4 regions of the Vibrio spartinae genome follow, and region 1 is predicted to be linked to each of the others. Evidence: predicted binding sites of a transcription regulator. Region 1 holds the regulator's gene; each other region holds the start of a gene.
The links. The regulator CRP, encoded in region 1, controls carbon source genes, mostly activating them, when cyclic AMP is high. The targets are predictions, from matches to a motif close to TGTGANNNNNNTCACA.
Positions count from the first base shown of each region.

Region 2: OCU60_RS02550 (CTP synthase) is a predicted target of CRP. The motif match lies at 2,723-2,738, and genes of this name have one in related genera.
Region 3: mlc (sugar metabolism global transcriptional regulator Mlc) is a predicted target of CRP. The motif match lies at 3,633-3,648, and genes of this name have one in related genera.
Region 4: rppH (RNA pyrophosphohydrolase) is a predicted target of CRP. The motif match lies at 4,684-4,699, and genes of this name have one in related genera.

Region 1 covers NZ_AP024907.1:389,645-397,684, forward strand. Annotated here, with positions in the region: gene OCU60_RS01655 (5-methyltetrahydropteroyltriglutamate--homocysteine S-methyltransferase) at 1-505, shown strand, start outside; gene OCU60_RS01660 (aminodeoxychorismate/anthranilate synthase component II) at 783-1,361, shown strand; gene OCU60_RS01665 (aspartate aminotransferase family protein) at 1,627-2,838, shown strand; gene astA (arginine N-succinyltransferase) at 2,932-3,954, shown strand; gene OCU60_RS01675 (DUF1338 domain-containing protein) at 4,019-4,843, shown strand; gene crp (cAMP-activated global transcriptional regulator CRP) at 4,918-5,550, opposite strand; gene OCU60_RS01685 (phosphoribulokinase) at 5,835-6,704, opposite strand; gene OCU60_RS01690 (YheU family protein) at 6,798-7,010, opposite strand; gene OCU60_RS01695 (hydrolase) at 7,169-8,040, opposite strand, start outside.
Region 2 covers NZ_AP024907.1:558,306-566,345, forward strand. Annotated here, with positions in the region: gene relA (GTP diphosphokinase) at 1-1,726, shown strand, start outside; gene mazG (nucleoside triphosphate pyrophosphohydrolase) at 1,812-2,621, shown strand; gene OCU60_RS02550 (CTP synthase) at 2,823-4,463, shown strand; gene eno (phosphopyruvate hydratase) at 4,537-5,832, shown strand; gene OCU60_RS02560 (multifunctional CCA addition/repair protein) at 5,906-7,120, opposite strand; gene OCU60_RS02565 (TIGR04211 family SH3 domain-containing protein) at 7,190-7,798, opposite strand; gene OCU60_RS02570 (inorganic phosphate transporter) at 7,955-8,040, opposite strand, start outside.
Region 3 covers NZ_AP024907.1:2,618,764-2,626,803, reverse strand. Annotated here, with positions in the region: gene cydH (cytochrome bd-I oxidase subunit CydH) at 690-779, shown strand; gene OCU60_RS11565 (patatin-like phospholipase family protein) at 796-1,962, shown strand; gene pyk (pyruvate kinase) at 2,014-3,462, opposite strand; gene mlc (sugar metabolism global transcriptional regulator Mlc) at 3,724-4,941, shown strand; gene OCU60_RS11550 (chemotaxis protein CheV) at 5,257-6,201, shown strand; gene OCU60_RS11545 (YciK family oxidoreductase) at 6,307-7,050, opposite strand; gene sohB (protease SohB) at 7,126-8,040, shown strand, end outside.
Region 4 covers NZ_AP024907.1:715,374-723,413, reverse strand. Annotated here, with positions in the region: gene lgt (prolipoprotein diacylglyceryl transferase) at 48-854, opposite strand; gene OCU60_RS03270 (sulfite exporter TauE/SafE family protein) at 903-1,697, opposite strand; gene ptsP (phosphoenolpyruvate--protein phosphotransferase) at 1,717-3,963, opposite strand; gene rppH (RNA pyrophosphohydrolase) at 3,966-4,484, opposite strand; gene mutH (DNA mismatch repair endonuclease MutH) at 5,112-5,777, shown strand; gene OCU60_RS03250 (NADP(H)-dependent aldo-keto reductase) at 6,013-7,062, shown strand; gene OCU60_RS03245 (DUF1127 domain-containing protein) at 7,162-7,413, opposite strand; gene vpsR (cyclic-di-GMP-binding transcriptional regulator VpsR) at 7,984-8,040, opposite strand, start outside.

The DNA.
Region 1 (8,040 bases):
TGGTGATTCTCATGCGTTTGACCATGCCCAAAGTATCGCTTCACTGACGCAGAAGTTGTTGCTGGTCAATAACCGTTCCGTTGCCAATGCACCAACTGATCTGATTTTGACGACACATGTTTGCCGTGGTAATTATCGTTCGACCTGGGCGGCATCAGGTGGGTATGCACCGATTGCTGATGTTTTGTTTGCCAAAGAAAATGTCTCTGCATTTTATCTGGAGTTTGATAGTGACCGCTCTGGTGATTTTTCACCTTTAGCCAAGGTTCCACAAGATAAACAGGTTGTTCTCGGTCTCGTTTCTTCAAAAACGGGTGAATTAGAAAACAAAGAGGAAGTGATTGCCCGTATTCATGAGGCTGCGCAGTATGTGCCGTTAGAACATCTTTGTCTGAGCACTCAGTGTGGTTTTGCTTCAACTGAAGAAGGTAATGAACTGACCGATGTACAGCAATGGCAGAAGATTGCTTTTGTGAAAGAGGTTGCTGAACAAGTCTGGGGATAGGTTGGACGAAGTAAGCTGAGCTTCTCTGTGTGTTCATTATTGCCAATGTGCTAGTTTTCAGTATAGGGTTTGTCGCCCTGCTATTCTCTTAGTATAAGCCTCTAGTGAATCTTGGTACATTAGTTGGTCTATCTCTGCTGATCAGTGTCATGCCAGTATGGAAGAGAAGTAGCCGGGGTTCGGTTACTTCTTTTTATTGTTTGACGATTCTTGATTTCTTGCTTCTATCCTGCACAATAGCGACCTGATTTCGGCAGTCGTGTGGCGTAGGATTCTCATGTTACTCATTATTGATAATTATGACTCGTTTACTTACAACCTGTATCAGTATTTCTGTGAGCTGGGGACAAAAGTCAACGTGGTCCGTAATGACCAGATTGATATTGCCGGAATTACGTCTCTCAATCCTTCCCATCTCGTGATTTCTCCGGGGCCATGTACCCCGAATGAAGCTGGGATCTCGCTCGATGTCGTCAAACATTTCGCGGGTCAGCTTCCTTTACTTGGTGTTTGTCTCGGCCATCAGGCGATTGCCCAGGCTTTTGGAGCAAAGGTTGTCCGTGCCAAGCAAGTGATGCATGGTAAAGTTTCGTCGATTTGTCACAGTAGTCAGGGACTTTTTCAGGGTTTAAATTATCCGTTGACGGTAACTCGCTACCACTCTTTAGTTGTCGAACGACAGAGTTTACCCGATTGTTTTGATATCACGGCTTGGACTGAAACAGCCGAGGGTGATGTTGATGAGATCATGGGATATCAACACCGAACTCTCCCCATTGATGCCGTTCAGTTTCATCCGGAATCGATCAAAACCGAACAAGGTCATGCGTTGCTGGCGAATTTTTTACGTCATTGACTCCGTATGGCGTGTCATCGCGATAGCAAAAAATTAAATAATAAATCATTTTTATTGCATATTTATACATGTAGAATGAGTTATGACAGAATCATCTGACAAGTCGTTATGTGAATGATATTGTCTATTTGTAATGATATTGTCTACTGACATTGAACGTATCGTATCTTCAACCATGCCAATACGGTCAGCATGAACAGATCATCTATACTGGTGAATATTTGGATGAGTTGGTTGTAAGCTCACGAGCGAAGAGGGAGTGTGAATGGCTACACAAAATAATGTTGATCGGGCGCAGTTTGATGAGGTCATGGTGCCTTGCTATAGCCCGATGGAAGTGATTCCGGTGAGGGGAAAAGGATCTCGGTTGTGGGATCAAGCAGAAAAAGAATATGTTGATTTTGCGGGAGGGATTGCGGTCAGTTGTCTGGGTCATTGCCACCCGGCGATGGTTGATGCATTGACTGACCAAGCTCAGAAGCTTTGGCATCTGAGCAATGTGATGACCAATGAGCCGGCATTACGTTTGGCAAAAAAACTGACAGAACTGAGTTTTGCTGAGAAAGTTTTCTTTGCTAATTCAGGCGCTGAAGCGAATGAAGCGGCACTAAAATTGGCCCGTCGTTGGGCTGCCGATCATTATGGCGCGGAAAAATCAGAAATTATTGCTTTTGAACAGGGATTTCATGGCCGGACATTTTTTACGGTGACGGTTGGCGGGCAATCGACTTATTCTGATGGCTTTGGTCCGAAACCCTCGGATGTTGTTCACCTGCCTTATAATGATTTGGCGGCATTCAAAGCTCAAATTTCAGATCGGACGTGTGCCGTAATGATGGAGCCATTACAGGGCGAAGGTGGGATTATTACGCCGACAGCAGAATTTATTCAGGCTGTCAGAGCGCTGTGTGACGAGCATAATGCATTATTGATTTTTGATGAAGTTCAGACCGGTAATGGCCGGACCGGTGACTTCTATGCATATCAGGGGACGAGCGTCACGCCGGATATTCTCAGTACTGCGAAATCGCTGGGCGGGGGATTCCCGATCGGTGCGATGTTAACGACGACGGCGATTGCATCTCACTTTAAGGTGGGTGTGCATGGCTCGACGTATGGCGGTAATCCACTTGCCTGTGCAGTGGCTGAAGCGGTGGTGAATATAACGTCTCAACCTCAGGTACTTGATGCCGTTAAAGAGAAAGAAGCGCTGTTCCGTGATGGATTAGAGCGGATTAATGCTAAATATCCGATATTCAGTGAGATTCGTGGTAAAGGCTTATTGCTCGGGGCGGTGTTAACCGAGGCGTGGCATGGCAGAGCGCGTGACATACTACAGGCTGCGGGTAAAGCCGGTGTGCTCGTTTTGGTCGCCGGGCCAAATGTGGTTCGCTTCACTCCGTCACTGGTGATTGAGGATGATGATATTCAGGAAGGTTTATTACGACTGGAAAAAGCCATTGCATCATTAACTTAGTTTCAATTTTAGCTCAGGTTCGCAACGATCCTGAGCTATGCTTATAGTCAGACTGGTTTCATTTCGAACTCAGGTTTTCAGGGAGAGATATCCATGCTTGTAGTTCGTCCCATAACAATGACTGACTATAATGCGCTCTATCATTGTGCGATAGAATCTGGTTACGGTTTTACATCACTGCCAGTCAATGAAGCGCTGTTGTCTCACCGCATTGAACATTCAGAAGCGAGTTTTGCAAAAACGGATGTCCAGTGTCCGACTGATGAGAGTTACTTGATGGTCGGGGTCGATAGCGAAAGTGGCCGGATTGCCGGCACAACCGCAATTGAAGCCTACGTCGGCTGGGATACGCCGTCTTATTCTTATCATATCAGTACCATTCTTCATTCTTCCCGTCGTTTGGGCGTCAACAAAGTCGTGAAATTACTGACACTTGGCAATAACTATATCGGGAGCTCAGAGTTGTGCACTCTATTTCTTTTACCCGAGTATCGCGCCGGTCTCAACGGACGCTTGATGTCAAAATGCCGCTTTCTGATGCTGGCGGAACACCGGGAACGTTTTGCTCAAACGATTATTGCTGAAATGAGAGGCGTCTCGGATGAACAGGGCAACTCTCCGTTCTGGCAATGGTTGCAGGAACATTTTTTTTCCATCGATTTTTCTCTGGCGGATTATTTAACGGGGTCGGGTCATAAAGGGTTCATTGCGGAACTGATGCCAAAATTACCGATCTATATCAATCTGCTCAGCCCTGAAGCCCAAGCCGTGATCGGGAAAGTCCATGACAAGACAAAACCTGCTTTAAAATTATTGGAAGAAGAAGGTTTCTCTTGCCGTAATTATGTCGATATTTTTGATGCGGGCCCGACGGTTGAATGTGACTTACGCCATATTGAGTCGGTCAGGCATTCGCTGTCTGCGACGGTCAAAGTGGCGCAGCATCAGAGTCGGCAGAAAGTGATACTCAGTAATACTTCATTTGAATTTTTTCGGGCGACGATTACTGAGGTCGATTTTCACCCGGAATCTGAGACTGTGATGATCACGCCTGAAGTTGCTCAGGCTTTGTTGATTCAGTCTGGTGATCGGGTTCGTTTTCTGATGATTCGTTAATCTCCTGAATCTGAAAACAGGAACGCGATGGCAGCCCAAGATCATTGATAAACAAGGAGGCGCTATGACGCCGGACTCATTGTTTGCCGCATTATGGCAAGATTATACAACCAGACTCTGTCCATCAGCGCAGCGGATTCATCAATTACTTCAGGAAGGTGAGCCGTTAAGCAATGATCATATTGCGCTGCGGACGTTTAATTTGCCACAAGTGTGCCTTGAGGTGATGGCTGAGCCATTTATTCGACTGGGATATGTATCGAAAGGGCATTATCAGTTTGAGCGAAAAATGTTAGCCGCGCAGCACTTTGAGCATCCGAATCCCAAGTTACCCAAAGTTTTCATCAGTGAATTGGAAGTTGAGCGCTGTTCTGAATCTTTGCAAAAGATTGTGAGAAGCCTGGTCTCCCATGTCCGGCCTGAGATGGTAGCTGATGCTAATTTCCTTTATGGCGGACGTTTGTGGCCCGTGTCACTCGAGCAATATTATTTGTTGGCCGAAGAAAGTGAGTATGCCGCTTGGGTTGCCGCACATGGTTATGGTGCGAACCATTTTACCGTGAGTGTGAATCAGTTGGCCCGCTTTAATCAGGTCGCGGACGTTAATGCTTATCTGCACCAGCATGATTTTGTGATCAATTCATCAGGTGGTGAAGTAAAAGGTTCACCTGCGCTATTTCTGGAACAGTCCTCAACCATGGCTGATCGGGTTGCAGTTGAATTTGATGAAGCGGAGTTGTTGGTTCCCGGTGGTTTTTATGAGTTTGCCAAACGTTATCCGATGAGCAATGGCATATTGTATCCCGGATTTGTCGAAGCTTCCGCGGACAAAATTTTTGAAAGTACTCATGCTCAAAGTACTCATACTCAAAGTACACATGGTCAGTGATGTATTATGTTTAATCGTAGCAAATAAAAGAGCCATCGCGAGGATGGCTCTTTTGTTGGTTCAAGCAGAAAAAATTATCTTGTACCGTAAACAACGATTGTTTTTCCGTGGGCTGAAATAAGGTTCTGCTCTTCAAGCATTTTCAAAATGCGACCAACGGTTTCACGAGAACAGCCGACAATCTGGCCGATCTCCTGACGAGTAATCTTGATTTGCATTCCGTCTGGATGCGTCATTGCATCGGGTTGTTTTGCCAGATTTAACAGCGTCTGGGCAATACGACCAGTCACATCCAGAAAAGCCAGATCACCGACTTTTTGGCTGGTGACTTGAAGGCGGCTTGCCATCTGTCCTGCCAAACGCATTAAAATGTCTGGGTTAACCTGAATTAACTGACGGAATTTTTTGAAGGAAATTTCTGCAACTTCGCAGGGAGATTTCGCTCTGACCCAAGCAGTCCGCTCTTGACCTTCTTCGAATAAACCAAGTTCACCGATGAAGTCACCCTGATTGAGATAGGAAAGGATCATCTCTTTTCCTTCTTCATCCTTGATCAGAACTGCAACAGATCCCTTCACGATGTAATAAAGCGTTTCCGCTTTTTCGCCTGCATGAATCAGCGTACTCTTTGAAGGGTATTTATGTATGTGACAATGTGAAAGAAACCACTCTAATGTTGGATCGGTTTGAGGTTTACCTAGAACCATAATATCTCTCTTCCTCTGCAGGGTATGCTTGCTGCTTTCCATGTTTTCGCGAAGCTTTTGAACTGAACACGTTTAAACTGAATATGTCCCCGAACTAAACACTTAGCATAAAAGCACTTGAGAAAGCCTGCAAGTTGTCTTCTGTTTCGGTATCAAATAGTATCCTTTTTCTTACACAATTTCTTGACTTTAATCGTGTCAGGACCGTGATTTAGTACGCAAAAACGTGCGCATGGTCACGGTATAGGAACTAAAAGAGCCCGATTCGTACCATTGAATCGTGATTAGCCAATTTTTCCTGTTTCAATCAATTGCTGGAGAATCGGACGAACTATCAACTCCATGGCAAAACTCATTTTCCCACCGGGGACGACAATCGTGTTATGGCATGACATAAATGAGCCATCAATCATTGCCAACAGGTAAGGGAAATCGACTTTTTTTATGCCGAGTAAGCGGATGACCACAAAACTCTCATCCAGACTTGGAATCCCTTTGGCACTCAATGGATTCGAGGTATCCACTGTCGGAACGCGCTGAAAGTTAATATGCGTCCGGGAAAATTGGGGCGTAATATAATTTAAGTAGTCATCCATTGAGCGAACGATAGAATCCATCACTGCTTCTCTGGAATGACCTCTGTCCCGGGTGTCCCGGACATATTTCTGGATCCACTCCAGATTGACGATCGGTACCATGCCAATGAGAAAATCGACATGTTGGGATACGTTGGTTTTGCCATCAACGACCCCCCCGTGGAGCCCTTCATAAAAGAGCACATTGGTATCATTGGGGAGATCCTGCCATGGCGTGAATGTTCCCGGCATCTGATTATAGGGAACCGCTTCATCAAATGTATGCAGATAGCGGCGAATTTTCCCCGTTCCGGTGCGGCCATACTCTCGGAAAAACTCTTCCAAAGTGGGAAAGTCGTTCGCTTGAGGACCGAAATAACTGATATGACGTCCTTGTTCTCTGGCCTTACGGATTTCGACGTCCATTTCCGGTCTGGTGAAACGGTGAAAACTGTCTCCTTCAACCCAAGCAGGCTTAATTCGCATCATATTAAACATTTTGCGAAAAGCTTCTGAAGTCGTCGTTGTTCCGGCGCCAGAAGAGCCGGTTACTGCAATAATCGGATGTTTTGCTGACATGACATACCTTGTCTTATCATTCCTTGTCGTGTACTCAATCAACCGATTTCACTATATCATGTAAATTGGTGCTGTCATCGGACAATTCATGAATTAACGATATCTGTTTTGTTGAATATCTACGGATTCGTGAAGCTCGGAATAGACGATCACCGCTTCTCCGGATTGAATCTGTTGTTTGATCTGAGCAATTTTCTCTTCAAGAGAGATTTCGTGCTCACCGTAGTCGGTTCCTTCTCGGAGGATAAACTCTCGGACCAGATTATCGAGTGTATCCGTTTCGAGCGTTTGCCAAGGAATAATCATGATGATGACTCTCTATACTATCACTCGGGGATTTCTGTATAGGGGGTATATTAACGGATTTTGTATGATGTTTCGCAATAATCATGATTTTTCATGCAAGTGATGATGATTCACGCTCGTGGTTGCTCACGCTTGTGGTTGCTTACAATCGTGGTTGCTTACAATCGTGAGTGCTCACGATAATAGTGAGGCAGCATCTCTTCCAACCAGAAACGAGGTTTGAGAAGCGTGCCACTCAAAAAGCCCACATGTCCGCCATGCTTCAGCAATTGATAATTGATCGTTTCAGGCAGTGGCTGGGTTGGAATCACGGCATCCGTCATGAATGGATCGTCTTGTGCGTGTAAAATGAGTGTTGGCAGACGAATTTGCCCCAGTTTCGACATGGCTGAACAGCGCTGATAGTAGTCTTGAGCATCGTAAAACCCGTGTAATGGGGCGGTGATCAAATCATCGAATTCTTGTAATGTTTTCAACCGGCGGATCAAGGATTGGGTGATAGGAATCGCTTGCCGTAGGGTACTGAATTTACGATGAGCATTCTGCTTGAGTGAGTTGAGGAGATAAGACTGATAGATGCGTGAAACCCCTTGATTGATACGGCTCGAACTGTCGCTCAAATCAAAGGGAGCAGAGATAATTGTCGCACTCTCGACAAGTGGTTGTTCGGCAAACTCCGCCAAATAATTTGCCAGCATATTGCCCCCGAGCGACACACCGGTAGCCATTTTGTAATTTGACGGAAAACGTTGATGGATTTGCTCCAGAAAATAGCGTGGATCGCTGGTTTCCCCGGAATGGTAAGCCCGGGGGCGGCGATTCGGTTGTCCGTTGCACCCACGAAAGTGCATCATGACAGATAACCAGCCTTGTTGAGCGAAAGCATACATTAAGCCGTTGGCATAAGGGCTGTGAAAACTGCCTTCCAGACCATGAAATAAAATAAACAGTGGTTTTGTCCGCGCGCTGGGCTGATCAGGATCTTCACTCCAAGCCAGACTCAAAATATCATCATCCGGTGTCGTCAGCG
Region 2 (8,040 bases), 170 kb from region 1:
ACCTGACGAAATCAAACGTCAGGCGGCAAAAGAGTGTGCCAATATCTATTCGCCTTTAGCCAACCGTCTGGGAATCGGTCAGTTGAAATGGGAAATGGAAGACTATGCATTTCGCTATCAACAGCCGGATACCTATAAACAGATTGCCAAGCAGTTGTCTGAACGGCGGATTGTTCGTGAAAGATATATTCAGGAGTTTGTTGAAGATCTGCGTGAAGAAATGCATCTGTCAAACATTCATGCCGAAGTCAGCGGACGTCCGAAACATATTTATAGTATCTGGCGCAAAATGCAGAAGAAGAGCCTGGCATTCGATGAGTTATTCGATGTTCGGGCGGTTCGGATTATCGCCGAGAAACTTCAGGATTGTTATGCGGCTCTTGGGGTGGTTCATACCAAGTATAAGCATTTACCCAGTGAGTTTGATGATTATGTTGCCAACCCGAAACCCAATGGATATCAATCGATTCATACGGTAATTCTTGGCCCTGAAGGGAAAACGATTGAAATTCAGATTCGAACTCGCCAGATGCATGAAGAGTCAGAACTGGGGGTTGCTGCCCACTGGAAATATAAAGAAGGCAGCTCTGCGGGACATCGTGGCTATGATGAGAAGATTACATGGTTGCGCAAGCTGCTTGACTGGCAAGAAGAAATGTCTGATTCCGGTGAAATGCTGGATGAGTTGCGCAGTCAGGTATTTGATGACCGTGTGTACGCCTTTACACCCAAAGGGGATGTCGTGGATTTACCGATGGGGGCAACGTCGCTGGATTTTGCTTACCATATTCATTCAGAAGTGGGACATCGCTGTATTGGTGCGAAGGTTGCAGGACGAATCGTTCCGTTTACCCATAAACTGACGATGGGGGATCAGGTTGAAATTATCACAGCCAAAGAGCCGAACCCATCGCGAGACTGGCTCAATCCGGCATTGGGATTTGTCCATTCCGGACGGGCCCGGGCGAAGATTAACGCTTGGTTTAGAAAGCAAAGCCGAGAGAAGAACCTCGAGGCTGGGCGGGAAATTCTGGAAACAGAACTGGCAAAAATTGGTGCAACACTGAAAGATGCCAGTGTATATGCGCTGAAACGATTTAACGTCAATTCACCCGATGAATTATATGTCGGGATCGGCAGTGGTGATTTGCGGATCAATCAGATCGTCAATCACATTAATGCCTTGGTCAATAAGCCGACTGCGGAAGAAGAAGATCAGCTGGTTCTTGAAAAGTTACAGGAGAAGGAGCTGAAGACGGCAACCCCGGCACCGAGTAAAGATGCCGTTGTTGTTGAAGGCGTCGATAATTTAATGACGCACTTGGCGCGTTGTTGTCGCCCGATTCCCGGGGATGAGATTAAAGGCTACATTACTCAGGGACGGGGGATTTCTGTCCACCGGAGCGACTGTGAACAGCTGGAAGAGTTAAGTCATCATGCGCCGGAGCGGATTATTGATACCGTTTGGGGACGTGGACTGCTTGGTTCTTACGTGTTGACCGTGCGGGTTGAAGCGATGGAGCGGGGCGGATTGTTAAAGGATATTACGACGCTGTTGGCGAATGAGAAAATTAAAGTGACCAGTATGAAGAGCCGAACCGATCATAAACGTCAGCTTGTCTATATGGATTTTGATTTGGAACTGACCAGTGTTGAAGTGCTTACACGAGTCTGTCAACGCATCGATCAGACGAAAGATGTCCTGTCAGTCAAACGGCTGGGATAACGAGTATTGACATGCTCATGGCAGTTCAGTCGTTACAAAAAGCGAGGGTCATTCCTCGCTTTCTCTTTGGAGCAAAAGGAAGGTTATGTCTCATCCAATTGAACAGTTAAAGCAGATCATGGCACAACTCAGAGATCCTGAGTCCGGCTGTCCATGGGACCAAAAGCAGACGTTTGACAGTATTGTTCCTCATACCGTGGAAGAGACGTATGAAGTGATCGATGCCATTCATGCCCGGGACTTTGAAAATCTGCAAGAAGAATTAGGTGATTTTGTTTTCCAAGCCATTTTTTATAGTCAGTTGGCTCAAGAACAAGGGTTATTCGATTTTGATGATGTGATTCGAAGTGTCAATGAGAAACTGATCCGTCGTCATCCACATGTTTTTTCTGATCAGGTTTTTGACAATGAAGCGGCCATTCGGGCTAACTGGGAAAAAATTAAATCAGCAGAAAAATCCAGCGCAGGTCGGCAAGAGCAAAGCATTTTGGATGGGGTGCCTAAATCGCTTCCTGCATTAAGCCGGGCTTATAAATTACAAGCAAAGTGTGCCAAGCATGGGTTTGACTGGGATACTTTGACGCCTGTTGTGGACAAAGTTCGGGAAGAGCTGGATGAAGTGATTGAAGAGGTGCGTTGCTCACCGCAGGATCCTGCTGCTATCGAAGATGAGTTGGGCGATCTGCTATTTGCGGTCGTGAACCTGACTCGACATTTGCAGCAGCATCCTGAGTCTGCGCTTACGCGAGCAAATCAGAAATTTTCCAGACGCTTTCAAGGCGTCGAGGCGCTGGCTAAGCAGGAAGGTCGATCCCTCGATGACTATACACTCAGTGAATTAGATCGTTTCTGGGAACAGGTGAAGCTCCAAGAGAAAAATCAGGGTTCAGATTGAACTCTGGCTTTGGATGAAAGTCTTTATAATGTAGCTCAACCAGAATGAGCTACAACTGTGCTGATTGGATTTGATTTGAAGCAAAAAAGAAAAAGTGGGAGTGTGATAAGTTTCACGTTGTGGCGTTAATGGGGTTCTGGTATATTTACATCCCGTCCAGAAGAAATCCATTTCCCTCATTCAACCAATTTCAGGTTAAACATGACGACAAAGTATATTTTTGTGACTGGCGGGGTCGTATCCTCTCTAGGTAAAGGCATTGCAGCAGCATCTCTTGCAGCGATTTTAGAAGCACGTGGTCTGAAAGTGACCCTCATGAAGCTTGATCCATACATTAACGTGGATCCTGGTACCATGAGCCCGACTCAGCACGGTGAAGTTTTCGTCACTGAAGATGGTGCGGAAACCGATCTGGATTTGGGGCATTACGAGCGCTTTATCCGGACCAAGATGACCAAACGGAACAATTTTACCGCTGGTCGTGTGTATGCGGATGTTTTACGGAAAGAACGTCGTGGTGATTACCTCGGTGCAACGATTCAGGTCATTCCTCATATTACCAATTCGATTAAAGACCGTGTGATTGCCGGTGCTGAAGGGCACGAAGTCGCCATCGTTGAAATTGGCGGTACGGTGGGAGATATCGAGTCGCTACCGTTTATCGAAGCCATTCGTCAGCTTGCTGTAGACATTGGTCGTGAAAATGCAATGTTTATGCATTTAACCTTAGTCCCTTATCTGGCCGCTGCTGGAGAAGTGAAGACAAAACCGACCCAGCATTCCGTGAAAGAGTTACTTTCTATCGGTATTCAGCCAGATATCTTGATCTGTCGTTCTGATCGCATCATTCCCGCCAATGAGCGGAAAAAAATTGCGCTGTTCTGTAATGTGGCTGAAAAAGCCGTCATTTCAATGAAAGACGTTGATTCCATTTATAAAATTCCTCAGCTGATTAAGTCGCAGGGACTGGACGATTTAGTGTGCTCTCGCTTCGGGATTCAAGCCCCGGAAGCTGACCTGTCTGAATGGGAACAGGTGATTTATGAAGAAGCCAACCCGACCGGTGAAGTTGTCATTGGCATGGTGGGTAAATATATCGAGTTGCCTGATGCATATAAATCAGTCAACGAAGCTTTAAAACATGCGGGTCTGAAAAACCGTTTGAGTGTTCAGATCAAGTATATTGATTCTCAGGATCTGGAGAATAAAGGCGTTGAACTGCTGGAAGGGCTGGATGCAATTCTGGTGCCGGGCGGATTTGGCGATCGCGGCATCGAAGGAAAGATCTTAGCCGCTCAATATGCGCGTGAAAATAAGATCCCTTATCTGGGCATTTGTCTGGGAATGCAGGTTGCCTTAATTGAATATTCGCGTCACGTTGTGGGTATGGAAGGGGCACATTCAACCGAGTTTAATCGAGCCACGCAATATCCGGTTGTGGGTTTGATTACGGAGTGGACCGATTCTGAAGGTCAAGTTGAAGAGCGTTCTGAGAAATCAGATTTGGGTGGAACAATGCGCTTAGGTGCGCAGTTGTGCCATCTTGAAGAAGGCAGTAAAGTTCATGCACTATATGGCAGCAAAACCATTTATGAACGTCACCGTCATCGTTATGAAGTGAATAACGTGCTGCGTCCTCAAATTGAAGCTGCGGGACTGAAAGTTTCTGGTTTATCTGCGGATAAAAAACTGGTTGAGGTAATTGAGAATCCGGATCACCCATGGTTTGTGGCTTCTCAGTACCATCCTGAGTTTACTTCAACACCTCGCGATGGACACCCGCTGTTTTCTGGGTTTGTAAAAGCCGCTGGTGAGTATCAGCGTCGCACTATTGAGAAATAAAAGGATACGGGTAACGGTAGGGAATACGGTTACCCTAAGGTTTGACATTTAAATTCAAAGAGAGGAAACATTAATGTCTAAGATCGTTAAAATTCTAGGTCGTGAAATCATCGACTCTCGCGGAAACCCAACTGTAGAAGCTGAAGTTCACCTAGAAGGTGGTTTCGTCGGTATGGCTGCTGCGCCATCTGGTGCATCTACTGGTTCTCGTGAAGCGCTTGAGCTTCGTGATGGCGACAAGTCTCGTTTCCTGGGTAAAGGGGTACTGAAAGCTGTGGAAGCAGTTAATGGCCCAATTGCTGAAGCGCTGATTGGTAAAGATGCGAAAGATCAGGCTGCTATCGATCAGGTCATGATTGACTTGGATGGTACTGAAAACAAATCTAAGTTCGGTGCGAATGCGGTTCTGGCTGTTTCTTTGGCAAACGCAAAAGCTGCCGCTGCAGCAAAAGGAATGCCGTTATATGAGCACATCGCTGAATTGAACGGTACTCCTGGCGTATTCTCTATGCCATTGCCAATGATGAACATCATCAATGGTGGTGAGCACGCAGATAACAACGTTGATATTCAAGAATTCATGATTCAACCGATTGGTGCAAGCACACTGAAAGAAGCACTACGTATCGGTGCAGAAGTTTTCCATAACCTAGCGAAAGTTCTGAAAGCAAAAGGTTTGAATACTGCTGTTGGTGATGAAGGTGGTTTTGCGCCTAACCTTGAATCGAACGCTGCTGCGCTTGCTGCAATTAAAGAAGCGGTTGAAGCTGCAGGTTATGTGCTGGGTAAAGATGTTACACTGGCGATGGACTGTGCTGCTTCAGAATTCTATGAAAACGGCGTTTATAACATGAAGGGTGAAGGTAAGACTTTCTCTTCTGAAGAGTTCTCTAAGTATCTGGAAAGCCTGGTTGCAGAATACCCTATCGTTTCTATCGAAGACGGTCTGGATGAGTCTGACTGGGACGGCTTCAAGTTCCAAACTGAGCTGATGGGCGACAAAATCCAGCTGGTTGGTGATGACTTGTTCGTTACCAATACTAAGATCCTGAAAGAAGGGATTGAGAAAGGTGTTGCTAACTCTATCCTGATCAAATTCAACCAGATTGGTTCTCTGACTGAAACACTGGCTGCAATCAAGATGGCAAAAGACGCGGGTTACACTGCAGTTATCTCTCACCGTAGTGGTGAAACTGAAGATGCAACAATTGCTGATCTGGCTGTTGGTACTGCTGCTGGTCAAATTAAGACGGGTTCAATGAGCCGTTCTGATCGTGTTGCAAAATATAACCAACTGATCCGTATCGAAGAAGCACTGGGTGAACGTGCGCCTTTCAACGGTCTGAAAGAAGTGAAAGGCCAAGCTTAATCGCGGCTTTATCATGAATTAAAAAACGCCTCTTCATGAGGCGTTTTTTTTGGTCTTGCTGATTGGACAACCCCTATAAAATCGCTTTGATTGCTGCGATTCTGCGTTTGTCTAACTCATCCCGGATCGCGGAACCTTTCAACCCTTCGGCAATGATCGATTGAACATCAATCGCAAGTGCAGCCTGATAGGCGGTTTCAAACTGTGATTTTTGTGGATAGGGTATTTCTTCATAGCCCAAGCGCCCCTGATGATCGGCCTGACAACAAAGCAGCACACTTTCAAGTCGCTCTGGCTTGCGCCATACATCCATTTTATTCAGTATTTTGAGATAAGTTGCCGGCTTCAAAATCGCAGCATTGTGAACATTGCTATGTTGTTCACAGACGATTAATGCTAAATCCCGATATTCCGCCGGGACTCGAATGCGTTCGCAAAGCGCACGGATACAGGCTAAGCCAGTGTGTGTATGCATTTTATGGCTTGGCCATTCACTTGGCGGCGTCTTCCCTTTGCCGAGGTCATGAACCATCGCTGCAAACCTGACCGGAAGCGATGTTGAGAGACGTGTCGATTGACGCAGAACCATTAATGTATGCTCGCCTGTATCAATTTCAGGATGCCACTGCGGGGGTTGTGGCACCCCGAAGAGACAGTCTATTTCAGGGAAAATGACGGCGAGTGCGCCACACGCTCTTAAGACGGACAGAAAGATGTCGGGGTGGTCTGTTGCGAGTGCTTGATGGAGTTCTTGCCAAACACGTTCTGCGGTTAAGTGAGCGACTTCTCCGGACTGAACCATTTGACGCATTAAGGCCATTGTTTCCGGTGCGATGGTAAACCCAAGTGAAGCGAATCTGGCTGCGAATCTGGCAACGCGGAGAATTCGCACCGGGTCCTCAGCAAAGGCGCTTGATACGTGACGAAGTATTCTCTGTTCCAAATCGGCTTGACCATGATAAGGATCAATGCGTTGTCCTTGAGCATCTTGTGCGATCGCATTGATGGTTAAATCTCTACGCATGAGATCATCTTCAAGCGTCACTTCCGGTGAGAAAAAGCATTCAAAGCCATGATAGCCTGAACCACTTTTCTGTTCGGTTCTGGCGAGTGCATATTCTTCTTTGGTTTGTGGATGAAGAAACACCGGGAAATCTTTTCCGACGGATATAAAACCTTGTTCAAGCATGAATGAGGGGGAACTACCGACGACAACCCAATCTCGATCTTTGATAGGAAGACCGAGTAACTGATCACGAACGGAGCCACCGACGAGATAGACCTGCACAGCTTGCCTCTTTTGGAACGCGTGGTTGAAATCGTTGAGAGAAGGCCGGAGGCCGGCCTTCTTCATCGGTCAGAGCCAGTTTGAGTGTGATTTCTTCCGTCTTGGAATCAGATGCGGCAGGATGATTCCCAGTAGAATACCACCGAGAGCAACACCGCCACCGTACATAAAATATTTCATTAACAGATCTTCTTTCTGAGTGTCCAGCTTCGCTCTCAACTCACGCGTTTCACTTTGTGCGGTCGCGAGTTTCTGGCTGATCCCACTGTAGTTTTCTTCCAACTCAGAGATCTGTTTGTTACGCACTTCAAGAGACTCGACTAGCCCGGCCTTTTCTTGGCTGGCCGTATGTTCTGCATCAGATAACTGTCCCTTCACGTCTTTGAGCTCTTTTTCTAAACGGGGAAGACGGGAGGCCATACTCTCTGTGGTGGTAACAAACTTGTCTTGTACCCAACCCTGACGCCCTTTGCTATCGAGTATTTCACTATAACCAGTTTCTTTATTGGTTTTCAGCAGTTGCACTTTCTCACCTGCATTGATACTGCCAATAATTCGATACTGGTTGCTCGGGCCTGAATGCATATAGGTAAACAAGTCATCTGCTATGTAATGTACTTGTGCAAAAACGGGCGTGGTCAGAAGCGAAAGCAGCAACATGAATAACAGTTTTTTCACGATAAATCCTTTAACGATAAGGTTGAAAAGTAAATCTCTCCAAATAGTAAAAAGTTTCTTTATATGGTGCAACAAAGAAGGGAGGCTTGGCCTCCCTTTGTGCAGATTTGAGTCAATAATCACATGGTTCTGACAAACGTCTGACGGTTGCATACCCTAAATGAAGATTTTTTCTAGCATATAATAGAAAATAACAGCCAGTAGTGCGCCAGCCGGCAAGGTCACGATCCATGAAGCGACGA
Region 3 (8,040 bases), 1.8 Mb from region 1:
TCTGAGTGATGAATTTTCACCCTATCGTTAATAGTTAGATTATAGTTAGTTTAAACATAGGAAGGGTGAATGATCCCCTTGACTTATTTTTGTTACTTATAATCACTAATATTTAGAATTATATTTTTATTTCTAAGCGATATCTCAGAATATTGTTCTGTGTGTTGTGATGTGTGTGTGCAACATGTGAGATGTTCACCTGTGCGTCGCTATCGAGATTACAGAGTTATAAATAGAAAGGCAATAGATTGTAAATACAATGGATATGTTATGTTACGGTTATATATATTATAAATAACCACATCTGTAGATAATTGCGTTGATAATTTTGTGTATAATTATTAATTACGTCTGATTTTGATGTTTTTTGTGGTGTTTTAATCTATGGTGATATTGTTGTCGCTCTGTCTGCTTTCTATTCAAGAACTAGTGTATTACTCGTTGAAGAAGCAAATTCGTAGTTGTGTTGGTTGTCATATAACCATATTCAAGTCAGGTTATAGAACCGTGTGGTGTCAAGAGGATACATTTATTCGAGTTATATTTGTGATATCCTTTTCATAAGTATGATTTAAGAATTGACAGGAATTACCATCTTATTAGATAGATCTCATGCTGGCGTTACAACCAGCATGAGATCTCTTCTTTTTATCAACAGGGTCTGATGACCCGGAACACTGGAGGTGTGTATGGACGTAGATCTGAAATATGCTGTTGTCATTACAGGTATTATTTTTGCGGTACTAATTGGTTCTGGTTTGATCGTCATTGCTAACTAAATTACAACAGCCACCTATGGGAAAAAACGTTGGTGTAGTTTCTGAACAACAGGTTATTGATGATTGTGACCGTTTGTCTCGGTTCATTGGTGGGAAAAATGCTTTGGTTGCTCAGGGTGGCGGTCAGCGGGGCATTTTTACTGCCGGTGTTCTGGATGCATTTAATCTTTCTAATTTTGATCCGTTTGATGTCTATTACGGCACATCTGCGGGGGCGCTCAACCTTTGTGCATTTCTTTGTCGTCAGCATGGTCTTGGTAAAGCATTCATTACCGACTTAACCACGGACTCTTCATTTTTTAATCTGTTTGCTTATATCAGAAAAAAGCAGTATGTCGATTTGTCGTGGGCTCTTGAGCGTATCGTTGAGTATCCGTATCGGCTTGATTTGGATATGGGGCGTCAGGTCTTAGGGGAAAGAAAGGCATATGCGGCAGTTACGAGTTCAGAAACCTTGATCGATCATTACTTGCCTATGGTTCAGCCAAACTGGAGAGAGGTTCTGTTGGCTTCATGTGCCATTCCGACGCTGTGCCATCATCCAATCAATATCAATGGTGAATCCTATGTTGACGGTGGGATTTCAGCATCGATTCCTGTCCAGGAAGCGTGGCGTCAGGGGGCCCGTTTTATCGCTGTTATTCGGACTGAATCTGTCACCAATGACAAAGCAGGATTACAGTCCGCTAACTTAACACTGAAACCGAGTGAGGCATGGTTGCGCCAGTCGTTTAGCTACCTGCAAAATCAATGGCAGCAAAAAGTCACTCAATGGCGTCAAGACTGGCGTAATTACTTACGTCAGAAAATGTCGCTGGTTCCTCAGGAAGAGATGTTGAATGGCGGTCGCTGGTTATTTGGTTCGGAACAACTGTATCGGATGAGTCATTTAATTGGTGGTTCTATGGATACCCGTCTGACCGATATGTTGATGGTTCATTACCAGACATATGCTTTAACCCTTGAATTTTTAAAACGTCCGCCAGATGATGTGTTTGTCATTCAGATCGCCCCACAACAGCCACTTCGCTCCAACACGTTGCTGAGTAAGAAAAGCGATTTGTTATGGGATTATGAGCAAGGACTACAAGCGGGCTATAACTTTATTCGTAGTTGGGAAAGTGCCCGAGTCTTGAGTGGTCAATCGCTGAAGGCGTCAAAATCAGGGCTGCTGGAGTCATAGCAACCCTGTGGGGATTTTCCTTACGCTCAATTATCTTAAGAAAAGATTAAACTAAAAGACCGGCAGAACTCGCATACAGTTTGTTGTCCCTTCGACGCCCATCACATCACCCTGAGTGATAATCACAATATCACCAAATGCCAGTTGCTTTTTCTCTTTGAGAACCGATAGGGCTTCGAGCGCGATTTCATAGGCTGATTCTTGGTGGCTATCGAAATACCAAGGAATCACCCCACGATACAGCGCACAACGGTTTAATGCTTTTTCATTACTCGACAGGGCGAAGATGGGGAGCTCTGAGTTCAGGCGCGAAGTCATTAATGCCGTTCGACCAGATTCGGTCATGGTCACAATCGCTTGAATTCCGTCCATATGGTTGGCAGCATAAATCGCCGACATGGCGACCGTTTCTTCTGCTGTGACAAATGTGCTCTCCAGCCGATAGCTTTGAGTTTTGATTTCCATCACACTTTCTGCACCAATGCAGACTTCGGCCATCGCTTTTACTGTTTCGACAGGGTATTTCCCTGCTGCCGTTTCCCCGGATAACATCACCGCATCGGTGCCATCGATGACGGCATTGGCAACATCCATGACTTCTGCCCGGGTTGGCATCGGGTTCTCAATCATTGACTCCATCATTTGGGTGGCAGTAATCACAACGCGATTCAGCGCTTTTGCCCGGAAAATTAGTTTCTTCTGCACTCCGACTAATGCCGGATCACCGATTTCAACGCCTAGGTCCCCTCGGGCGACCATAATCACGTCTGATGCCATGATGATGTCGTCAATGATGGCTTGGCTTGAGACTGTTTCTGCGCGTTCGACCTTAGCTACGATCTTGGCTTCTAGGCCGGCATTCCGGGCCAGACGTCGTGCATATTGTATATCTTCACCGTTTCTGGGAAACGAAACGGCCAGGTACTCCACATCGAGCTCGGCCGCCAGTAGAATATCTTGCTTATCTTTTTCGGTGAGAGCTTGAGCGGAAAGACCACCGCCCTGACGGTTAATGCCTTTATTGTTGGAGAGTGGTCCACCGACTGTCACGGTCGTATGAATTTTTTGTCCTTCAACCGCGCCAACTTGCAGCTGAACCCGCCCGTCATCCAGTAACAGAATATCGTTGCGCTGAACATCATTAGGGAGGTTTTTGTAATCAATCCCGACCGCTTCTTGATGACCTGCTCCGGCGGGCATCTCTGCATCCAGTGTAAATCGATCACCAACATTCAGTGTGATCTTTCCGTGCGTAAATGTAGACACACGAATTTTGGGCCCTTGAAGGTCGCCAAGTATTGCCACGTTATGCCCGAGTCTGGCGGCAATTTCACGAACTTTTCTTGCGCGAAGGCGATGATCGTCCGCGGTTCCGTGAGAAAAATTCAGGCGAACAACATTGGCGCCTGCATGGATCAGGGCTTCAAGATTATTATCCCGATCCGTTGAAGGACCAAGGGTTGTTACGATTTTAGTTCTTCGTTGTATTTTTTGAGGCATAATTTGCTCCTGACTGAGAATCATAGAGTGAGCCATGTAAGTATACTTGAGAACGCTCAAAGCGCTGGCGGAATGGATGAAATTTAACATTTTTGTAAAAAATTATCGAAAATTCAGAATGCCTCGGATGAGTGAACATTTGACTCTCAACACAAACTTGATTGATCGTGCGTGATGCCTGTCACGCTCACATACCAAATCGCTTCACAATTACTTTGCAAAGTAAAAAAATTAGCAGGTTGTTGATTTCTGGAGCACATCATGTATACGGCTCAGCCCGGTCATATTGATCACATCAAGCAAATTAATGCTGGTCGTGTTTATAAGTTGATTGATCAAAAAGGTCCTATTTCACGTATTGATCTGTCTAAAGAGAGTGAACTTGCTCCGGCAAGTATCACTAAGATTACACGTGAGCTCATCGATGCTCATCTTATCCATGAAACAACCGTTCAAGAAGCGATTAGCCGCGGGCGTCCTGCTGTCGGCCTGCAAACCAGAAATGAGGGGTGGCAATTTCTCTCGATTCGTCTGGGGCGGGGATATTTGACGATTGCACTTCATGAATTAAGTGGTGATGTGCTGATCGATACCAAAATTGATATTCATGAAGTTGATCAGGATGATTTACTGGCCCGGTTGTTTCACGAGGTCGAAGAATTTTTTCTGACCTATTCTCAGCAACTTGAACGAGTAACCGCGATTGCTGTGACACTACCGGGGTTGGTCGATGCAGAGAGTGGGGTTGTTCTGCAAATGCCCCATTATCATGTTAATCATCTTGCGCTGGGGGCTGAGATTTATCAGGTGACAGGATTACCGGTCTTTATTGCCAATGATACCCGGGCATGGGCACTGGCCGAAAAGCTGTTCGGCCACTCTCAAGGGGATGACAACTCGGTATTAATCTCCATTCACAATGGGTTGAATGCGGGTGTGATTGTCAATGGGCGCGTATTACAGGGTAAACATGGCAACATCGGTGATTTGGGACATATCCAGATTGATCCGCAAGGTTTACTTTGTCATTGTGGGAATCGTGGTTGTCTGGAAACAGTCACGAGTTCGAAGGCTTTGCGCGAACAAGCGATATCAAGAATTGCTCATGGCGAACAGTCGTCATTGAGTCGTCTGACGGAAATTTCAATTGAGGATATTTGTATCGCAGCGGCTCAAGGGGATCCATTATCGTGTGATATTATGGATCGGCTGGGCAGACATCTCGGTCAGGCTATTGCGATCGTCATTAATATGTTTAATCCGGAGAAAGTGCTCATCGGTGGCGTCATTAATCAGGCCAAAGCGATTGTTTATCCTCCGATGCTCAAGTATATCGAGAGTCAATGTAACCCGGCCTACCGCAAGCAGGTCAAAATAGTGGAATCCCGTTTTTATAAACAGTCAACGATGCCCGGTGCCGCGCTCATCAAACAAGCGTTATATGATGGTTCATTATTAATGACCATTGTTGATCGTTAAGCGAAGTGACAGGTCAGAGGTAAGATTACGACTCGTTTCCCTACCATTGTCTATTTTCTGATGTATTCTCCTAGCTTTATCGCTTAATATGTTTCACAGTTACGATCAGGCATTTTGACGACTTTCTTGGTCAGTAAGGTCTTTCTGTTGCTCGACGATGGTTTCCATCAGTCCAAGCGATATATACAGATACGGAAAGTCAGATGTTTCGTGTCGATAAATACGAAGTGTTGGGTACTGAAACGACTATGTTACACAGCACCCGAAAGCGTTTAGGTATATACTATTAACAGTTTTTAATTGGTGGAATCTCGTATGTCAGGTGTTTTAAATACGGTTGACCAGCGCACGAATCTCGTCGGAGAGAATCGCCTTGAACTGCTCCTTTTCAGATTGAACAGTCGACAGATTTTTGCGATTAATGTGTTTAAAGTCAAAGAAGTGATTAAAGTTCCGGTTTTGACCAAAATGCCCGGAGCACATCCACATATTACTGGTGTTGCTTCTTTGCGCGGAGAACCGGTTCCTGTCATCGACTTGAGAAAAGCGATTGGTTTTCCTGCCTCCCAAACAGACTCAGAAGAACAGAACTTGATCATTACGGAATATAATCGGTCGGTTCAGGGCTTTTTAGTCGGACAAGTTCGCAATATCATCAATACCGCTTGGACAGAGATTCAGCCTCCGCCACGGACTGCGGGAAGGGCAAATTACCTGACGGCAATCACTCAGGTGAAAGAACAAGACCAAGCGCACATCGTTGAAATTATCGATGTCGAGAAGGTGCTGGCAGAAATCATTCATTATGATGTGTCGATTTCTGCTGAAGTTCTGGATGAGAATCTAATGCCAGAAATGGTGGGACGCAAGGTGTTGATTGTCGATGACTCGGCAACAGCCAGAAATCAGATCAAAGGCACCTTGTCTCAGTTGGGATTAGAGATCATCGAATGTCGCGATGGGTTAGAAGCATATAACTTGCTGCGAAGATGGTGTGATGAAGGCAAAAATGTCAGCCAAGAAATTCTGTTTATGATCACAGATGCTGAGATGCCGGAAATGGATGGTTACAAACTCACCTATGAAATTCGTAACGATGAGCGGATGAAAGATCTGCATATCACCTTAAACACATCGTTGAGTGGTAGTTTTAATGAAGCAATGGTGAAAAAAGTCGGATGTGACCGCTTTATATCGAAGTTTCAGCCAGACATGTTAGTTCAGGTCGCACAAGACCGATTACGTGAAATCTTATCCTGATTTGTCGATTAAGCGTTTTTAAAGTACCGGGTCATCGATTGGATGGCCCGGTTTCGTATTGAATCCGTGCCGATGTTAAAGAGAACGGCAGGCCTGAATGAGCCGTTAGTCTTTCAACTGTGCCGCGATACATTCACCATGAACGGCCCGACCTTCGGGCGCCATCAGATAAAGATATAGTGGCATAATATCTTGTGGTGTTTTCAATGTATCCGGATTTTCAGATGGAAATGCGCACGCACGCATTCCTGTGCGTGTACCGCCCGGATTGATTGCATTGACACGAATATTGGTCTCGCGAAGTTCATCCGCCAGGATCTGCATCATGCCTTCCGTGGCAAATTTTGAGATTGAATAGGTTCCCCAATGAGCGCGCCCCTGATGTCCGACCGTTGAACTCGTAAAGACAATGCGCGCATCGTCAGATTGACGCAATAGCGGTAATAGTGCCTGCGTCATCATGAGCTGAGCACGGACATTCACTTGCATGACCGCATCATAAGTCGCGAGTTCGATTTGCTCAAGTAAGCAAAGTGTTCCCAGTAAACCAGCGTTATGCAGAACCCCGTCCAGACGACCGAATTGGTTCTCAATCGTCTGCATCAATTCACAATAATCCTGTTGTGTTGCCTCTTGTAAATCTATAGAAATGATCGTCGGCTCCGGTGCTTCGAGTGCAACAATTTCATCATAGGTCTGTTCCAGTTTTTTTACCGTACGGCCAAGTAAAACAACCGTTGCGCCATGTTGAGCAAAACTGATTGCAGCCTGTTTGCCAATGCCATCACCGGCACCGGTTACCAAAATCACACGGTTTTTTAGTGTGTTTGGTGAAACAGAATAATTCATCTAGCCTCCTTTTGTTATGCTTTGTTGTTTAAGATGGTTACAATACACGAATTCGTAAAGGAGAGGATGAGAACATTGGATTTTTTATTGGATTACGGCCTGTTTCTGGCCAAGATTGCGACGTTAGTTGTCGCGCTTGTCGTCATACTTGTGATTGTCAAATCAGTTAGTGCAAAGAGCCACGGTGCCAAAGGTGAGTTGGAAATTATCGATCTGACAGAACAATATAAACAGACAACACATCATTTAGAATCTTACCTGCATGATGACGCTTATCTGAAAGCGCGTAATAAAGCAGAGAAGAAAAAAGAGAAAGCCGAGCATAAATCTGCTGAGAAAGAGATCAAAAAAGCAGCGAAAGAAGGGGCTCTTGAAGCCCAGCGAGAATCGCATCTGTTTGTGCTTGATTTCCACGGTAGTATCGATGCAAAAGAAGTTACCTCTCTTCGTGAAGAAGTCTCCGCTATTCTGGCGGTTGCACAATCCGGTGATGAAGTCTTGCTACGACTTGAATCCGGTGGTGGTATGGTTCATGGTTACGGTCTGGCCGCTTCACAGCTTGATCGTCTGAAATCGGCTGGATTACCCCTCACCATTGCTGTTGATAAAGTGGCTGCGAGCGGCGGATACATGATGGCATGTATCGCGGATAAACTGGTTGCCGCGCCTTTCGCGATTGTGGGGTCAATTGGTGTTATTGCTCAGTTACCGAATTTCAATAAGCTATTGAAAAAAAATAATATTGAGTTTGAGCAGTTGACCGCTGGTGAATTTAAACGCACCTTAACCATGTTTGGTGAGAATACCGACAAAGCACGCGATAAATTCAAACAGGAACTGGAAGAAACACATGTGCTGTTTAAGCATTTTATCCGCGAGCACCGTGCATCACTTGATGTCGATAAAGTGTCAACAGGTGAGCACTGGTTTGGTACGCAAGCGAAAGATTTAGGGTTGATTGATGATATTCGTACATCGGATGATTTGGTG
Region 4 (8,040 bases), 330 kb from region 1:
TTAAAGCCATTGAGCCAGCCTGATAATCATTATTCTAAGATGTAGATTTATTGTGCTGATACACCTGAATGACGACGATAAGCCCAGAACATCAGTAACGCACCCGCTAAAATCATCGGCAGAGAAAGAATTTGCCCCATCGAGATAAACCCGGCAAACAAGCCCAGTTGTGCATCCGGCTCTCGGAAATACTCAACAAATGTACGGCAAGCACCGTAACCAATCAGAAATAGTCCGGCAACCGAGCCCGCGGGACGAGGTTTGCGAATGAAGAGGTTCAGGATGATAAACAAGAGGACGCCTTCCAAAAAGAACTCATACAACTGGGAAGGATGGCGTGGCAGTGGCCCCGCACCGGGAAATACCATTCCCCAAGGCACATGTGTCACTCTTCCCCACAACTCCCCATTCATAAAATTCCCTAAACGCCCCATCGCGAGTCCAAATGGAACCAGTGGTGCGACGAAGTCAGCAACGGCAAAAAACTGGCGATGATTGCGTTTTGCATACCAGAACATTGCCGTAATCACACCGAGTAAACCACCATGGAAAGACATCCCGCCGGTCCAGACCTTAAACAGATATAACGGATCGGCCAGAAAATACTCAAATCCATAAAACAGGACATAGCCTACACGTCCGCCAATCACCACACCAACAAATCCGGCAAACAACAGATCAGAAACCTGCTCTCTCGTCCATCCGCTGCCTTCCTTATCCGCCCTTCGGTTCGCAAGCCAAGTTGCAAAGAGGAACCCGAGCAGATACATAACACCATACCAACGGATCGACAGTGGCCCGATGGAGACTAAGACAGGATCAATATTCGGAAACTGCAAGAATTCCTGAGACATAAATCATTACTCTTTATTCAATATTAAATGGTTTATGACATACCACGCTCAGCGCAGCAACATATAAACGGATATAAACATCAGAAAAACAGAAAACACCTTTTTCAATACTGATGTCGGTAACTCAGTCGCTAACTTTGCTCCCACTTTTGTCGTAAATATCGACGAGCAGGCAACAAACAGCAACGCGGGTAAATAAACGTACCCCAGACTAAATTCAGGCAGGCTTTTTACTGAAAAACCATGCCAAATAAATCCCACCATGCCAGACAATGCAATCACACAGCCACACAGTGATGATGTGCCAACAGCCTTACGCATTTCTACACCGTGTTTGTTGAGATAAGGCACCGACAACGCCCCGCCGCCGATGCCAGCCAAACTGGCAATCATACCAATGAAGCATCCACTCAATAACATTGCACCTTGTCCGGGCATCGGTTTTGCAATCTGCTGGCGAATCGAAAGAAACATTTGTATCGCCAGAAAAAAAACAATCATCCCAAAGACTTTGGGCAGATATCCGCTCGGCATCCAGTCAGCAAGCGTCGCCCCTGTCAACCCACCGGCAATAATGCCGGGCGTCAGCCATTTCACGGCTAATAAATCAATATTGCCATAACGTAAATGATTCAATGCAGAAGAGCCAGAGGTCAGAATGATACAGGAGAGAGAGGTTGCCAAAGCCACTTGCATCGCAATATCAGGTGCGATGCCGATATAGGGAAATAAAAATAACAGGGCCGGAACAATAATTAAACCACCCCCAATGCCTAATAAGCCAGCCATAACACCGACAAAAGCACCTAACACAATCAACAACAAGACAAAAGTGATGGTCACGCTCGTTCCTTAGATTAACTTAATGTTTGCCGGCGCGGATAAAGCCAGCAAAACCGAACTCTTCAAAATAAGTCCGCATCATACTATAAATATCATGACCATAAGTTTGCATCAGCGCTTGCGATGCAAGTTTTTTCAGCATTTTGACTTCTGAATGACGAATGAGGTATTTCACTTTCGCAACATTCGCTGTGTTCATACTCAATGTCTGATACCCCATGCCGATCAGAAGCAACGCCCCGATCGGATCACCGGCAAGCTCGCCACACACACACACATTAATCTGATGCTGATGGCACACATCAGAAATATGCTTTAACGCCATCAAGACTGACGGATGCATGGATTCGTAGACATCAGCAACCCGGGCATTGTTCCGATCAACTGCTAATAAATATTGCGTCAGATCGTTTGTTCCCACGGAGATAAAGTCAACCCGGTCGGCCATCTGAGGTAAAAGGTAAATCATCGATGGCACTTCGAGCATAATCCCGATTGCAGGCATTTTTACTCGTTCATCCACTGCCGAAACTTCCATAAATGCTTGTTCAATAAAAGCAAGCGCATCATCAAGTTCTTTCATGCCAGAAATCATCGGTAACAGAATGCCCAGATTACTCGTGTTTATACTGGCTTTGAGCATTGCCCGAAGTTGAATCAAAAAAATATCCGGGTGATCAAGTGTGAAACGAATCCCCCGCCATCCTAAAAATGGATTATCCTCTTCAATCGGCAAATAAGGTAAAGGCTTATCACCACCGACATCTAATGTTCTCATCACAACCGTCTTGTCGGGATGCGCGCATAGAACCTGACGATAAATTTGAGTCTGCTCTTCTTCAGAAGGGAAACGATTCTGTAATAAGAACGAGATTTCGGTCCGATACAAACCGACACCATCCACCCCTTGATTCACTGCAATATTGTTCTCGGTACTCAGCCCTGCATTCAGCAAAATATTGACCGGATATCCATCAATTGTAATCGCTTTCTCGGCAAGGCTTTGATTGACCATTTCTGACAATTCACCTTCTTCTTCCATCAGCTCTTGGTATTCGGCCAGAACTTCAGAATCCGGTGAAATATGAATGAAGCCACTGTAACCATCGACAATCGCTAATTGACTATTAATTTCTTTGAAATTTAAGGAAACCCCCATAATGGCGGGAATCCCCAAGGCCCGAGATAGAATCGCAGCATGGGAGTTAGCTGCGCCTTCGAGTGAAACAACCGCCAAGAGTTTATCTTTGGGAATACTGGCCAGAATTGAAGCGGTTAACTCTCTGACGACAAGAATAATCGGCTTTTCCAGCGCCAACTCTTCCTGTTCACTGTTATACAAAAAGTACAACATTCGCTGCCCGAGTTCCCGGATATCCTGTGCTCTTTCTCGCAAGTAAACATCCGACATTTGGGAAAAGCGTTCGACATATGCTTCAACCACCTGACGCAAGGCCCAATCGGCCCGGTCACCTTTCAGGATCTGTTCTTTCAGATCCTTGCGTAACATCGGATCATTGAGTAAATGGGTAAACAAATCAAAAATAGCCAGCGTTTCTTTATGGATGTCACCATCCAACTTCTTACGCATTCGCCGAAAATCACCCAGTGCATTTTCAACGGCTCTGGATAACCACTCCTGTTCTTTTTTGACGTCAAGCGTCGACGCAGGCAAAACATTCTCTAGCTCCGGCTGAGAATTATCCCACCAAAACTCACCAATGGCGACTCCCGGAGAGACCCCAATGCCACGTACAACAGGCTGTTGTTTGACAAGTGACCATAGCCCCTGAGACTGCGAATGTGCAACCAAAACAGCCAACTGAGCCGAAAGCGTCACAATAAATGATTCTTCGATTTCACTAAACTGGCGAGGAGAGCGTTGCTGGACAACCAAAACACCCAGCACTTGTTTGCGGTAAATAATGGGTGTACCTAAAAAGCTTTGGTACACCTCTTCACCAAGTTGTCTGAAATATTTGAAACTAGGATGCTTAGAGGCTTCGGCCAGATTGAGCGGTTCAGCAGAACGTTTGACTAACCCGACCAATCCCTCGTCAAAGCCGATATGAATTTTATTACCTTTAAATTTCAACCCTTGAGTCGCAATCAGTTCAAGGCGTAGTTTTTCTTCATTGGCGAGATAAATCGTGCAGCATTCAGTATTCATCGCTTCACAGGTTTGTTTCACCAGGATATCAAAGGCCTGATGAACATCTTCAACTTTTGAAACCTGTTCCATAATGTCCCGAAGCTGAGAGAGCATGCTTATCCTCTTTTCCCTTTCCGTTTACCTTTTACTTTCCGTGCTTTAAATGGCATCGCAATCGAGGCAAACTCTTTCATTGTTCGCCGATAAACATCGCGTTTAAAGGAAACAACCTGCCTTACCGGATACCAATAACTCACCCAACGCCAACCATCAAATTCAGGGGTTACTCCACGCTGCATGTTGATTTTAGACTCATGACACTCTAAACGCAGAAGAAACCATTTCTGTTTTTGTCCAATACAGACAGGTTGTGAATCCCAGCGTACCAATCGTTTGGGAAGTTTGTACTTTAACCAATGACGACTGGAACCAATGACCTTCACATCCGTTTTTGTTAAACCAACCTCTTCGTATAACTCTCTGAACATTGCCTGTTCTGGAGTTTCACCATGATCAATTCCGCCCTGAGGGAATTGCCAAGAGTGTTGTCCGTATCGTTTCGCCCAGAATACCTGACCATGGTTGTTGCAGATTACAATTCCGACATTCAGCCGATAACCATCGCCATCTATCACTGGCAAACCTCTAATAAAATTTAACTTCTCCTGATTTTTTCATAGATCCCCAGATGTAGCAAATATCCATTGACAATAAAAACAAAAATACCCAGTGGACTAAATTTGATATTTCATCTCAGACAACTAACTTATTAACACAAGATGACAAATTTAGCCGATCTTATTCACCTTTTCTGTGAGTAACTATGTGAAAAAGTGATAGATTACTCACAATATTTAGATTCTCCTCTCGCAATAAATCTTTCAATAGCCACCAAAATAATCAATCTAATACTTATTTATCAACATATTAAGTCAGAAAACACAATACTCATGCTCCCAATTTAATTCACAAGGATCAACGGCCTCACCACATCGAACAAAGATCAACCACCACCATTTTTATCCACACAACAATCGCGATTTTGCTGGAAAAATAACAGAACCCGGCGAAAAAACCTGTATATTTATCCATATGGTGAAGCAATAAATCATCACACACAAGCATCCTGTGGATAAGTTGAGGACATTATCAAAGAACAGTACTTTCAGACAAACCATGACGACCTCTCATTTCATCTGTTAAACTAGCGCGCATTACATCCTAAACGGTTGCGCTTCTACCACGAACATCCGAAAGATCTTATGAGACCAGAACCAAAGACAGAGCGTGAATTAATTGAAAGAGCTTGGGAGATAGCCGGACTCAGTTTTGCTGAACTGGCAGACATTGCCCAGATAAAAGTCCCGATGGATTTGAAAAAAGATAAAGGTTGGGTCGGGCAACTTCTCGAATGGCATTTGGGTGCAACCGCAGGAAGCAAACCGCAACAGGATTTTGAAAAACTAGGCATTGAGCTGAAAAGTATCCCTATCAGCTATGTTGGCAAACCACTCGAAACCACATTTGTCTCCGTGGCACCATTAACCGGCATCCATGGTTTGACTTGGGAAAACAGTCATGTCAGGAACAAATTGTCACGAGTCCTCTGGATCCCCGTTGAAGGAGAACGAGATATTCCGCTCTCGGACAGAAAAGTCGGTGCACCGCTATTATGGAGCCCCTCACCAGAACAAGAGGCACAACTCAAAAATGACTGGGAAGAACTCATGGAGTTCATTGTACTCGGCCAGATCGAACAAGTAACCGCCAGACATGGTGAGATCCTTCAATTACGCCCTAAAGCAGCCAATGGCCGTGTCAAAACGGAAGCTTATGGTTATCACGGAAAAATAATTCGGACACGTCCCCGGGGATTTTATCTACGGACACAATTTACCGCGCAGATCCTCGCTCATCACTTCATATAGATACGGCATCATTTACCGCTGACAATCACACCACAACGAATATCGTCCCAGCCTTGATCTATTCAGTGCGATGCTGTCACTCGTCACCGACTTTTTATGATGAATTTCTATTTCCTTTTCGGTAGGAATTTCGCTTATAGTGAATGACGAAGCATATATAACCACGCTCAAACCTAATGAAGATATGCAGTCGGATCTACTGGATAATTGGTTCTCTAACAAGAAAGGAAGTCATATGCATTATACAAAGCTGCCTCACTCAACATTAGAAGTCAGTAAAATCTGCCTTGGTACCATGACCTTCGGTCAACAAAATACATGTGATGATGCTTGCAGCCAACTTGACTACGCCCTCGAACGAGGCGTGAATTTCATCGATACGGCAGAAGTCTATCCAATTCCCCCTTCTCCGGAGACTCAGGGAAGAACAGAAGAATTTATTGGCCACTGGCTTGAGAAATCAGGCAAAAGAGAGAAGATCGTTCTGGCAAGCAAAGTTGCCGGCCCTGTAAACGCAGGACCAAGAAACCCACTTCAGATCCGGGAAAATATGGCTCTGGATCATCGTAATATCCACCAAGCCATTGACGATAGTCTCGCGCGATTGAAAACCGATTATCTCGATTTATACCAACTCCATTGGCCACAACGCCAGACAAACTGTTTCGGCACACTCAACTATCCCGAACTTCCTGAACAGGAAGAAGTAACGCTGATTGAAACACTTGAAGCGATGACCGACCTTGTCCGGGCAGGAAAGATTCGCTATATCGGCGTTTCGAATGAGACGCCCTGGGGCGTGATGACCTATCTTCGCTTAGCCGAAAAACATGATTTACCTCGGATTGTCACGATTCAGAATCCATATAATCTGCTAAACCGTAGCTTTGAGATCGGCCTTTCAGAAATCAGTCATTTTGAAGGGGTGAAATTACTGGCTTACTCCCCACTCGCATTTGGCATTCTCAGCGGGAAATATCTCGATGGCGCCAAACCGGAAGGAGCACGCTGTACACGCTTCGAACGTTTTAAACGCTACTTCACGCCTCAGGGAATCAAAGCAACCGAAGCTTATATTCAACTTGCCCGAGATTATCAACTCGATCCGGCACAAATGGCGCTGGCTTTCGTCAACCAGCGCTCTTTTGTCGGTTCCAACATCATCGGTGCAACGACATTAGATCAATTAAAAAGTAATATCGATAGTATTGATGTCACATTGTCGGATGAGCTCATTGGCAAAATCAATGACATTGCCATGACCTACTCCAACCCTTGTCCGTAATTTTTACTGATATTGACTGCCCTAAACCACATCGAAGGTCATCTATGGGCTAAGTGAGCATCAGGCCAAAAGGATTACTCCCCTTTTGGCCTGGTTCAGTTATGTCGGTATTCGCAACGATATAAACTGCCTGAGCAGGTGCATACGACGAGTCACATGCTGATCTTCATTGATTGAACGACCAATGGCGCGACCATCTGCTTCCAGACCGATATCACGCAATAAATATGGGTTATTCCATGGAATATCGTAAGCACTCCGACTTACTTTTCTTCTCCATACCCGTTCTTCACGACGTAAATCAGCTCGAATGAGCCATGCTGCGAGTGATAAGTAGAATGAATGACGCATAGCAGTATCTCCTAAAGGATCATGGCCGGAGGAAATCTAGCTACACTTAACAGAATGCAGAATAGGAAATTGAATTCTTTGACTTATTAAGCTGCTACATTTCCGCAGCCTAATAAAAAAGCTTACGGATTGATTAACTAAAAATATCTCGTTTCATTTGTCGTGACATGCAAGTAGTAACGCTTGTCAGCAAGTCACAAATAGGGTGAGATGAAAACACACAAACAGAAATAATGCGGAATATAGATTTCATAGCGTGTCTCCTTTAGTCGTTACAATCCAGTTGATATTTATGGTCGAAACCACGACAATAATTTAATAGTAATCTCCCAATAAATCAATCAATGAACTATGAATATTCTGTAAAAAAATAGATTAGTTCAATAATTAACAATCGTTCATGTATTCATGATGACATTCAACTAAAATAAATTATTTTGTTGAAATAATTCACTAATACTATTTTTAGTCATGCGAATATCCTATGAAATGAAAAAAGCCTTACTGAAATCATAAGGCTTTCAAACAGTACCATACAACTTTGCTAAAATAAGATATTCAAAAATATAATTAATTTATATCTTCAGAAATTAAATTATGTTTATTCAATAAACGATACATTGTCGC